DNA from 3 places in the Paramixta manurensis genome. Region 1 is predicted to be linked to each of the others. Evidence: predicted binding sites of a transcription regulator. Region 1 holds the regulator's gene; each other region holds the start of a gene.
The links. Region 1 encodes PurR, which represses purine synthesis genes. Its sites were predicted from a motif close to CANGCAAACGTTTGCNTG; they were not measured.

Region 1 (3,277 bases):
AGACGCGATTGGCTTGTGGCCCGGCATAGCGATCAACCACCAGCGCTTGCCAACTTACCGCCGCCGAACAGACCCCGACCGCCTGGATAAAACGTAGCGCCAGCAGCAATGTGGCGTCTGTCACCCACAACATGCCTGCACAACCAACAATAAACAGACTTAACCCGGCGAGCAGAACGGGTTTGCGGCCAATGCGATCGGAAACCGGCCCCCAGATGAGTTGCGCACAGGCGAAACCGGCCAGGAAGATGCTCAGACTGGCGCTAATCGTACCGGGGTGCGTTTGCAAGTCCTGCTGCATCGCGCCGAAAGCGGGGAGATACATATCGGTGGCGAGAAAGCCCAACATGCTCAGTAGGGCGAGGTACAACAAAAATCCTTTCGATCTCATCATTAAACAACTCTTTTATTATTACAGGTGATTTTAACGCCGCAGAGTGTAAAGGGGTGCAAGAGTGCTTGTGAAACGCTAATATTTGCACATTGCTATCAAAAAAATTGCAGGCAAAAAATGTGGTCTGAATATTCTCTCGAAGTACTTGATGCCGTTGCGCGTACTGGCAGTTTTACCGCAGCGGCAAATGAGCTTCATCGCGTTCCCTCCGCCGTCAGTTATACGGTACGGCAACTGGAGGAGTGGTTGGCGGTAAGCTTGTTTGAGCGGCGGCATCGCGATGTGGTTCTGACCGATGCCGGCGCGCTATTTATTCGCGAAAGCCGTGGTGTTATCAAAAAAATGCTTGCCACGCGGCGTCAGTGTCAGCAGGTAGCTAATGGCTGGCGAGGTCAGTTGAGCATTGCGGTCGATAGGATTGTAAAACCACAGCGAACGCGTCAACTGGTGTTGGATTTTTACCGCCACTTCCCGGATATGGAACTGCTGGTTTCACCGGAAGTCTTTAATGGGGTTTGGGATGCGCTGGCAGATGGGCGAGTTGAAGTGGCTATTGGGGCAACTCAGGCCATTCCGGTCGGTGGCCGTTTCGCCTTCCGCGACATGGGCACCCTGAACTGGCGTTGCGTGGTAAGCGCCACACACCCATTAGCCAGCTATCGCGATGTGCTGGATGATGAAGTCATTCGCGCCTGGCCATCACTGGTACTGGAGGACACCTCACGCGCCTTACCGCGACGAACCACTTGGACGTTGGACAATCAGCGGCGTCTGGTGGTACCGGATTGGGAAACCGGGTTCGATTGCTTACAGGCCGGGCTTTGCGTCGGGATGGTGCCCGGGCACTTCGCCGCGCCGTGGTTAGCCGCGGGGCATTTGCATGAGCTAAATCTGGCGACACGTTTTCCCGACAGCCCCTGCTGCGTGAGTTGGATCGAGCAGGATACGTCTCCGGCGCTGACATGGTTATTGAGCTATCTTGGCACCGGAGAGACGTTGAATGAGGAGTGGTTACGTGAAGAGAAGGGAACCTAACGCCCATCGCGTCGTGTTGCGGACAGCGGCGCTGCCCGCAGCATTAAGCGTTACCGCCGGTAATCAAGGAACGGGCCATCGGCAACCGAGCGGCGCTCGACCAGATGGGGATGAACTTCAATAGTTTGCGGCTCTTCGCGTTTGTTGATAATACGGTCAAGCAGCATATCGAAAGCGGTTTCGCCTAACTGCTCTTTAGGCTGGTGTACGGTGGTCAATGCTGGCGCGAAATAACGCGCGTTGCGCACGTTGTCATACCCGATCACCGAAATATCCTGTGGGACGCGTAACCCCAGTTCATCGGCGGCGCAAATCGCGCCCATCGCCATAATATCGCCGCCGCAAAATACAGCTGTAGGCCGCTGTTTTTGCGAGAGAATCTGTTGCATAGCTTGGTAGCCTGATTCTGGCTCAAAATCGCCCTGAACAATCCATTCGTTGCGCACCGGGATATTCTCTTCAGCCAATGCTTTCAGAAAGCCGGCGTGACGACCGCCGCCGGTATTTCGCTCCATCTGGCCGGGAATCGCCCCAATATCACGGTGACCACGCTCAATAAGATAGCGACCTGCCAAATAGCCGCCTTCAAAAGCGTTATCCAGCACCGTATCGGTAAAGTCGCCGCGTGATTCGCCCCAATCCATCACCACCATCGGAATAGAACGGTTTTCTTCCAGCATTTTTAATAAATCGTTCGGATATTCCGAACACATTACCAGCAACCCGTCGACGCGTTTTTGCGCCATCATTGACAGGTAGGCCTGCTGTTTTTGCAAATCGTTATGCGCATTGCCAAGGATGAGAGTGTAGCCACGCTCAAAACAGCGGTTTTCGACCGCCTCAATAATTTCGGCAAAATAGGGCGCTTCGCTTGAGGTGGCCAACAGGCCGATCGACTTAGTGTGATTAACCTTAAGGCTGCGTGCGACCGCGCTCGGCGAATAGTGCAGCGCTTTAATCGCATCCTGCACCGCTTCCCGCGTCTCTTCGGCTACGAAACGGGTTTTATTGATGACATGTGAAACGGTGGTGGTCGAAACCCCGGCGCGTTTCGCCACATCTTTAATTGTTGCCATTAAAATGGTACTCCTGGTTTATCGCAACTGGCTGATAAACTGAATGTTAATCGTTTGCGTCAATTTAGCTTTTCGACCCGGCGTTATTCATGTTTTAGGGTGGCTTTCTGAGTCATATCAGGAAGGTGGAACACCGGGAACAGGCAGCCAACAACCGAATGCGACGGTTGTTGCGCAACGGAAAAACGAAATTCTATCAAGGCTGTGAGCATAAGACGAGATTTTTACCGGCAACTGTGCGAAAATCTATTCAATTACCCTTTGTAAGGTCTTTCAGGAGCGAAACATGTCAACCGATCTAAAGTTTTCATTGTTTACAACCGTCGCTGCTTTACTGGTGATTGTGGCTTTTAGCCTGACGGCGGTTATGCACTAAGCTGGCGAAAATAAAAAATCATTGATGAGCTGCACGCCAAATGTTGGGCATCCAACAAAGTAAGGTGCAGTTTTTTTATGTGCCGACACGCCCCTCGCTGCAGGCATCTTTGAACTATCACGCATAAGAAATGAACGCACACGCCTTCTTCGCTGATTAAGGACGACATACCCTGTCTGTTCCGGTTGGAAGCGATCACTCGCCCTCGACTTACCGGCAGCTCATTGGCTGCATTCTCTAACCTGAACAGGAGCAATCAATGCCTCTCAATCACTTTGTCACACTTGGACGTTCCGGATTGCGCGTTAGCCCATATTGTCTGGGAACCATGACGTTCGGTGAAGACTTCGGCTGGGGAGCCAGCCCCGAAGAGTCGTTCGCTATGCTTGATGAATA
Region 2 (3,277 bases), 1.6 Mb from region 1:
TCCGTTATCTCTACAGACGGCGACCCGGCATGTTTCTCACCGTCTGGCATTAGTAGGGAATGCACAGCAAACTTTGCATCCGATTGCCGGTCAGGGGTTCAACTTGGGGCTGCGCGATGTAATGTCCCTGGCGGAGACGGTTGCCGCCGCCTGGCGCCAGCAGCAAGATAGCGGCAGCTTCGCTGTGTTACAGCGCTATGCGCAGCGTCGGCAGGCCGATCAACAGGCGACGATCGGCGTGACCGATGGTTTGGTGCGCCTGTTTGCCAATCACTACGCCCCGTTAGTCGTCGGGCGAAATTTAGGATTGATGGCGATGGATAAGCTCCCGATTCTGCGTACCAGGCTGGCTGAGCGTACGCTCGGCTGGGTAAAGCGTTAAGAGAGGATGGTTAATGCAAACATTTGATGTAGCGATCGCCGGCGGCGGGATGGTAGGGCTGGCGGTGGCGTGTGGCCTGCATGGTAGTGGGCTGCGGGTGGTGGTGCTGGAAAAGGCTGAACCGCGCCCGATTGCGCAGGATGCCGCGCCCGCCTTACGCGTCTCGGCAATTAACGCTGCCAGCGAACGTTTACTGCAGCATCTTGACGCCTGGTCATCGATTCTTGCCTGGCGCGCCAGCCGTTACCATGCGATGGAGGTCTGGGATCGGGATAGTTTTGGGCATATCGCATTTGATGCTGAGCAGCAGGCGCTAACTCACCTTGGGCATATCGTTGAAAATCAGGTGATTCACCAGGCATTATGGCAACGCGCCGCCGGGTTGGATGACGTAACGCTTCGCGCGCCAGCCGAGTTACAACAGGTCGCGTTTGGCGAGAACGAAGCTTTTATCACGCTTGCCGATGGCAATATGATGAGCGCGCGTTTGATGATTGCGGCAGATGGCGCGCATTCATGGCTGCGACAAAAAGCCGATATCCCCTTAACGTTTTGGGATTACGAACACCATGCTTTAGTCGCCAATATTCGTACCGAACAGCCACATGACGCGGTAGCGCGCCAGGTGTTTCACGGCGATGGTATTTTGGCATTCCTTCCGCTTAGCGACCCGCACCTCAGTTCGATCGTATGGTCGCTACCGCCACAAGAAGCTGACCGGCTGCGTTCAATGCCAGAGGCGTTGTTTAATCAACAGTTGTCGGTGGCATTCGATATGCGTCTCGGTTTATGCCGGGTAGAAAGTGAACGTGAAACCTTCCCACTGATGGCGCGGTATGCACGTCAGTTTGCCGGGCATCGCCTGGCGCTGGTCGGCGATGCCGCGCATACCATCCATCCGCTGGCCGGACAGGGCGTCAACCTCGGGTTTATGGATGCTGCCACTTTAATCGGCGAGATAAAACGGCTGCATCAACAGGGCAAAGATATTGGGCAACATCTTTATTTGCGCCGTTACGAGCGTGAGCGCAAGCACAGCGCGGCGTTGATGCTGGCAGGTATGCAGGGTTTCCGCCAACTGTTTGCCGGTGAGAACCCGGCGAAAAAATTGCTGCGAGATATTGGTCTGACGCTGGCCGATAATCTGCCAGGCGTGAAGCCTCGTTTATTGAAGCAGGCAATGGGATTGAACGATTTGCCGCACTGGTTACGTTAGGTTGAACTGATCCTCCCCCGCAGCCGGGGCCGATGCCTGCATCGTCCCCGGTGTTGCCCTCTGTTAGGTTTCTGGTCCATTTTTCTCCGTTTGCCCCATCTTGATGCATCTGCCCCATCTTTGACCCTCATTTGAATTATTCTAATTTTACCTGGAGTTTCGCATTACTTTTTCTTATCCATGACGTTTTAAGCAGAAGTTATTTTTTATCTGCTGGCGTAGCAATCTTTATTATTACTCTGCGTTATTACCATTTTGTTGTTGGTTATGTGTTATGTAACGCAGTTTTTTAGATGAAAACTCTGCACACTATTGAGCACTTTTCCATAGCAGATAAAAATTCGCCCTCGTAGGGCTTATGGTTAATCGCCGCATTCGGTGATAACGTCGAGGGAAAGGTAACGTTTGCGTCAGGCGATTTTTCCGGCAGGCGTCTAACTTCAGACTTGCTCTCAGTACAGGAATGATATGACTCAGCAGACACCCTTGTTTGAACAGCACCAGGCCTGCGGCGCGCGTATGGTCGATTTTCATGGCTGGATGATGCCGTTGCACTACGGTTCGCAAATGGACGAGCACCATGCTGTTCGTACCGATGCGGGTATGTTTGACGTTTCTCATATGACGATTGTTGACCTGCATGGCGCGCGAACCCGCGAGTTTCTGCGTTATTTGGTGGCGAATGATGTCGCCAAACTGACCCAGCCTGGCAAGGCGCTCTACACCGCAATGCTGAATGCATCGGCAGGCGTAATTGACGATCTGATTGTGTACTTTATGCGTGAGGATTGGTTCCGTCTGGTGGTGAACTCCGCTACCCGGGAGAAGGATCTGGCGTGGATTAATCAGCACGCCGAGCCCTTTGGCGTCACGCTAACCGAACGCGATGACTTGGCGTTAATTGCGGTACAGGGGCCAAACGCGCAGCAGAAAGCGCAAACGCTATTTAGCGACGTGCAACGTCAGGCCGTCAGCGGGATGAAACCTTTCTTTGGCGTACAGGCGGACGATCTCTTTATTGCCACTACCGGTTATACCGGAGAAGCCGGTTATGAGATTGCTTTGCCGGTGGCGCAGGCGGCTGCCTTATGGCAACAACTGCTCGCTGCAGGCGTGAAACCAGCCGGTCTCGGCGCGCGTGACACGCTTCGGCTGGAAGCTGGCATGAACCTGTATGGCCAAGAGATGGATGAGAGTGTCTCTCCGCTGGCGGCCAATATGGGCTGGACCATTAGTTGGGAACCCGGCGACCGGCAATTCATTGGTCGCGAAGCGCTGGAAGCGCAGCGCGAGAAGGGCACCGAAAAACTGGTAGGTCTGCTGATGACGGAAAAAGGCGTACTGCGTAACGCGCTGCCAGTTCATTTCACCGACGCGGAAGGCAACCAACAGGAAGGGGTGATCACTAGCGGCTCCTTTTCCCCCACTTTGGGGTGCAGCATCGCGCTGGCCCGCGTGTCGGCCGGCATTGGCGATCAGGCCATTGTGTTGATTCGTAACCGGGAAATGCCGGTGAAAGTGACCAAACCGATTTTTGTTCGCGCCGGTAAACCGGTCGCTCAGTAACTTTTTTCTTTTAGGAGAGTGTGGCGATGAGCAATGTGCCAAATGAATTGAAGTACCGTGAAAGCCATGAATGGGTGCGCAAAGAGGCTGATGGTACTTATACCGTCGGTATT
Region 3 (3,277 bases), 1.4 Mb from region 1:
CGCCCCGGCCTGTTGGCCGGTAGCCATAATTAAGGTGGTTTTAGCCGGAACTTGCTCCGAAACGTCTACCGGTTTACGTGCCAGAATGATAAACCGTGTGATGTTTTGCTGTTGGTTCGCCAAGTTACGTTCCAGTACCTGAAGCTGATAGAGCTCTCCGCCAGCTTCACTGCCTAATGCCGCGACGTTCGGCGTATTTAGCGCAGCGACTTTTTCCATTGCCGCCGCGGTACTTTCGGTATAAACAATTTTCCAGTGTGGGAAACGGTTAATAAACTGGCTGCATTGCTGGAACGGTTGTGGATGGCTGTACACCGTATCAATTTGCTGGAGATCCGTTGGAGCAGCGACCAATACGCAGTGATCGATGGGTACGGTCATTTCGCCGACGATAGACAAACTGGTGTGTTGAAGTAGGTCATACACATCATTGATAGAGCCGGAGCTGGTGTTTTCAATTGGCAGAACGGCATAGTCCGCCTGACCGGTTTCTACCTGACGAATAATGTCTTGGAATTTCAGGCAGCCGCTTTCAATAAACTCTGCAAAATGGCGGGCGGCGTATTTACGCGCGGCAAGATGGGAGTAAGAACCTTTCGGGCCGAGGAAGGCAATGCGCACAGAGCTCAGGTTTGCCGGGTTTAAATGTTTTTGTAGCAGGGCTTGCTGAGTTAATACTGAATCTTCAATGATTTGCTGGAAAAGACGCGTGATGTAATGCGCATCAAGCTGGTGGTTTTTTCCAAGCGTAATCAGGCGTTCGAGTAGGTCACGTTCGCGATCGATGTCACGGATCGGGCGGTGAGTCGCCATTTTTGCTTTTGCGACCTCAATGGCCAGCATTCGGCGCTCGGCAAGCAAGCTCAGTAACGTTTCATCGACGGCGCTGATTTTCTCTCGCAGAGCCAGTAATGGATTTTCGGGGGTCATAGGGCTACCTGTCAGATGTCCAAAAAAAAGCCTCCTGGTCAGGAGGCTTTGTTGTTCGTCTTCGCTTTCTTTCTTACACGACGAATAGCCTCCCGTTCAGGGGAAGGTAAAAAAGAAGGCGAAGAAAAACGACTGTGGTTTCATATTGCTATCCGTAGTGATTTGTCTTAACAGTAACCGCTGCAATTTGTTGCTGTCAATAAAAAACGCGCCCGGAGGCGCGTTACCTGTAAAGCTGGGTTACTCTTCGACGCTCACATAATCTTTCACGCTGGCGGTGGCGCGGCGCGCTTCACCTTTATGCTGAACTTTATTTAACTGGCGTTCCAGCTTCGCGATCAGGTCGTTGATTGCCGCATACATATCTTCATTTTTTGCGCTGGCAACCAAAGGACCATTCGGCGTGTTAATTGTGGCATCGGCGACAAACTCTTTCGGCTCCTTCGAAAGAACAATGTGCGGATTAATCAGATGGGTTTGCCACTTTTCAAGTTTGGCGAGACGGTCTTCGACATGCTGGCGGATAGCCGCCGTAATTTCCATTTGCTTGCTGGTAATGTTCAGAATCATCATTCTTACCTCTCTGTCATTTCCGTCTTGGTGAGTCCAGCATAGCGCGAAAAAAGGCTCAATGTGTGATTGTGATCACGAAAAAATGTCACTTTTTGTCAGTGTCGATAAATTTGTGAAATAGACGAATAAATCGACGCGAAGGGCTTGTCGCCCTCGGTTTAAACAGGCAAGATTGATAAGTTAACCGGGCGAGGAAAACTGTTTTTTGTGGTTTTTTTCGCCAAAAAAATGGCAGCCCGCGAGCTGCCATTTTTTATTGTTGGCCGATCAGGTCCGGTTAGCGGCAATAAGTTTTGCCACTTTATCGGCTTCAGCATTCAGTTGTAGCTGGCGATAGGCATTTTCCATCAACGGCAGAGCGGTACGCGTCGCCTGCGTATCTGGATAATCCGTCATCATTTGCTCTACACGGTTAACGACAGCGACATAAGCCTCACGCTTGGTGTAGAATTGCGCTACGGAAAGTTCGTACTTCGCCAGGCGATCTTTCAGATATACCAGACGTTTCCGGGCATCGGTCGCATATTGGCTGTTCGGGTAGGTACGCAATAGCTGAGAGAAGTCGCGGAATGCATCGCGCGCGTGCTGTGGATCGCGATCGGAGCGATCAATCCCGAAGAAGCCCTGCAACGCGGAATCATCCAACGCCATATCCGTCAGACCTTTCATATACACGACATAGTCAATGTTTGGATGGGTCGGATTTAGACGCATAAACCGATCAATCGCTGCCTGAGCCATCGGTAAATCGGCATTTTTATAGTAGGCGTAGATCAGGTCTAACTGAACTTGCTGGGAGTACGGCCCAAAAGGATAGCGGTTATCGAGCGCTTCCAGTTGCGTTATTGCTCCTTTAAAGTTACCGTCCTGCAGCTTTTGCTGGGCCGTAGCGTAAATCTCGGATGGCGGGTTGTCTGGAACCTCATCCTTGGTGCTGGAACAACCAACCAGTGCCAGGCTCAACGTGGCTGCAGCCACCAGATATTTCATACGCGTCATGACGATTTGATTATCCTCAGAGTGTTATTGCGAAAGCTGTCCGTTAAGCTTCCGATAGTGACCAAGTACGATAGCACATTATATTAAACGGCATCGCCGTGAAAACCCAACGTTAACGAAGAAGCTGTTTATGGCACAACAAGTTCAACTCACCGCAACGGTGTCCGAATCACAACTCGGACAACGCTTAGATCAGACTTTAGCGGAATTGTTCCCTGATTATTCACGTTCACGCATAAAAGAGTGGATCCTTGATCGACGCGTGACGGTGAACGGTAACATTATCGATAAACCGAAAGAAAAAGTATTCGGCGGCGAAGAGGTCGCAATTCGGGCCGAAATCGAGGAAGAGGCGCGCTGGGAAGCACAGGATATTGCGCTCAATATCGTTTATGAAGATGACGATATTCTGGTAATCAATAAACCGCGCGATTTAGTGGTTCACCCCGGCGCCGGCAACCCGGATGGCACGGTGTTAAATGCATTGCTGCACTATTATCCGCCGATTGCCGATGTGCCGCGTGCCGGAATTGTACATCGTTTGGATAAAGATACGACCGGCTTGATGGTGGTGGCGAAAACCATTCCGGCGCAAACGCATCTGGTCGAATCATTGCAGTTACGTGAAATCACGCGTGAGTATGAAGCAGTGGCCATTGGCAATATGACGGCAGGCGGCACGGTTAACGAGCCGATTAGCCGGCATTCCACTAAGCGCACCCATATGGCGGTTCACCCGATGGGAAAACCGGCCACCACTCACTATCGCATCATG

Region 2: a site for PurR is predicted at 1,993-2,010, ahead of gcvT (glycine cleavage system aminomethyltransferase GcvT). Genes of this name have one in related genera too.
Region 3: a site for PurR is predicted at 1,694-1,711, ahead of raiA (ribosome-associated translation inhibitor RaiA). Genes of this name have one in related genera too.

The regions. Positions count from the first base shown of each region.
Region 1 is NZ_CP054212.1:2,196,555-2,199,831, forward strand. It holds gene punC (purine nucleoside transporter PunC) at 1-394, opposite strand, end outside; gene punR (DNA-binding transcriptional activator PunR) at 512-1,429, shown strand; gene purR (HTH-type transcriptional repressor PurR) at 1,480-2,505, opposite strand; gene cydH (cytochrome bd-I oxidase subunit CydH) at 2,792-2,881, shown strand; gene PMPD1_RS10695 (aldo/keto reductase) at 3,141-3,277, shown strand, end outside.
Region 2 is NZ_CP054212.1:3,804,762-3,808,038, reverse strand. It holds gene ubiH (2-octaprenyl-6-methoxyphenyl hydroxylase) at 1-382, shown strand, start outside; gene ubiI (FAD-dependent 2-octaprenylphenol hydroxylase) at 396-1,598, shown strand; gene gcvT (glycine cleavage system aminomethyltransferase GcvT) at 2,067-3,164, shown strand; gene gcvH (glycine cleavage system protein GcvH) at 3,191-3,277, shown strand, end outside.
Region 3 is NZ_CP054212.1:3,580,579-3,583,855, reverse strand. It holds gene pheA (bifunctional chorismate mutase/prephenate dehydratase) at 1-930, opposite strand, end outside; Phe leader region at 951-1,075, opposite strand; gene pheL (pheA operon leader peptide PheL) at 1,027-1,074, opposite strand; gene raiA (ribosome-associated translation inhibitor RaiA) at 1,171-1,500, opposite strand; gene bamD (outer membrane protein assembly factor BamD) at 1,771-2,502, opposite strand; gene rluD (23S rRNA pseudouridine(1911/1915/1917) synthase RluD) at 2,633-3,277, shown strand, end outside.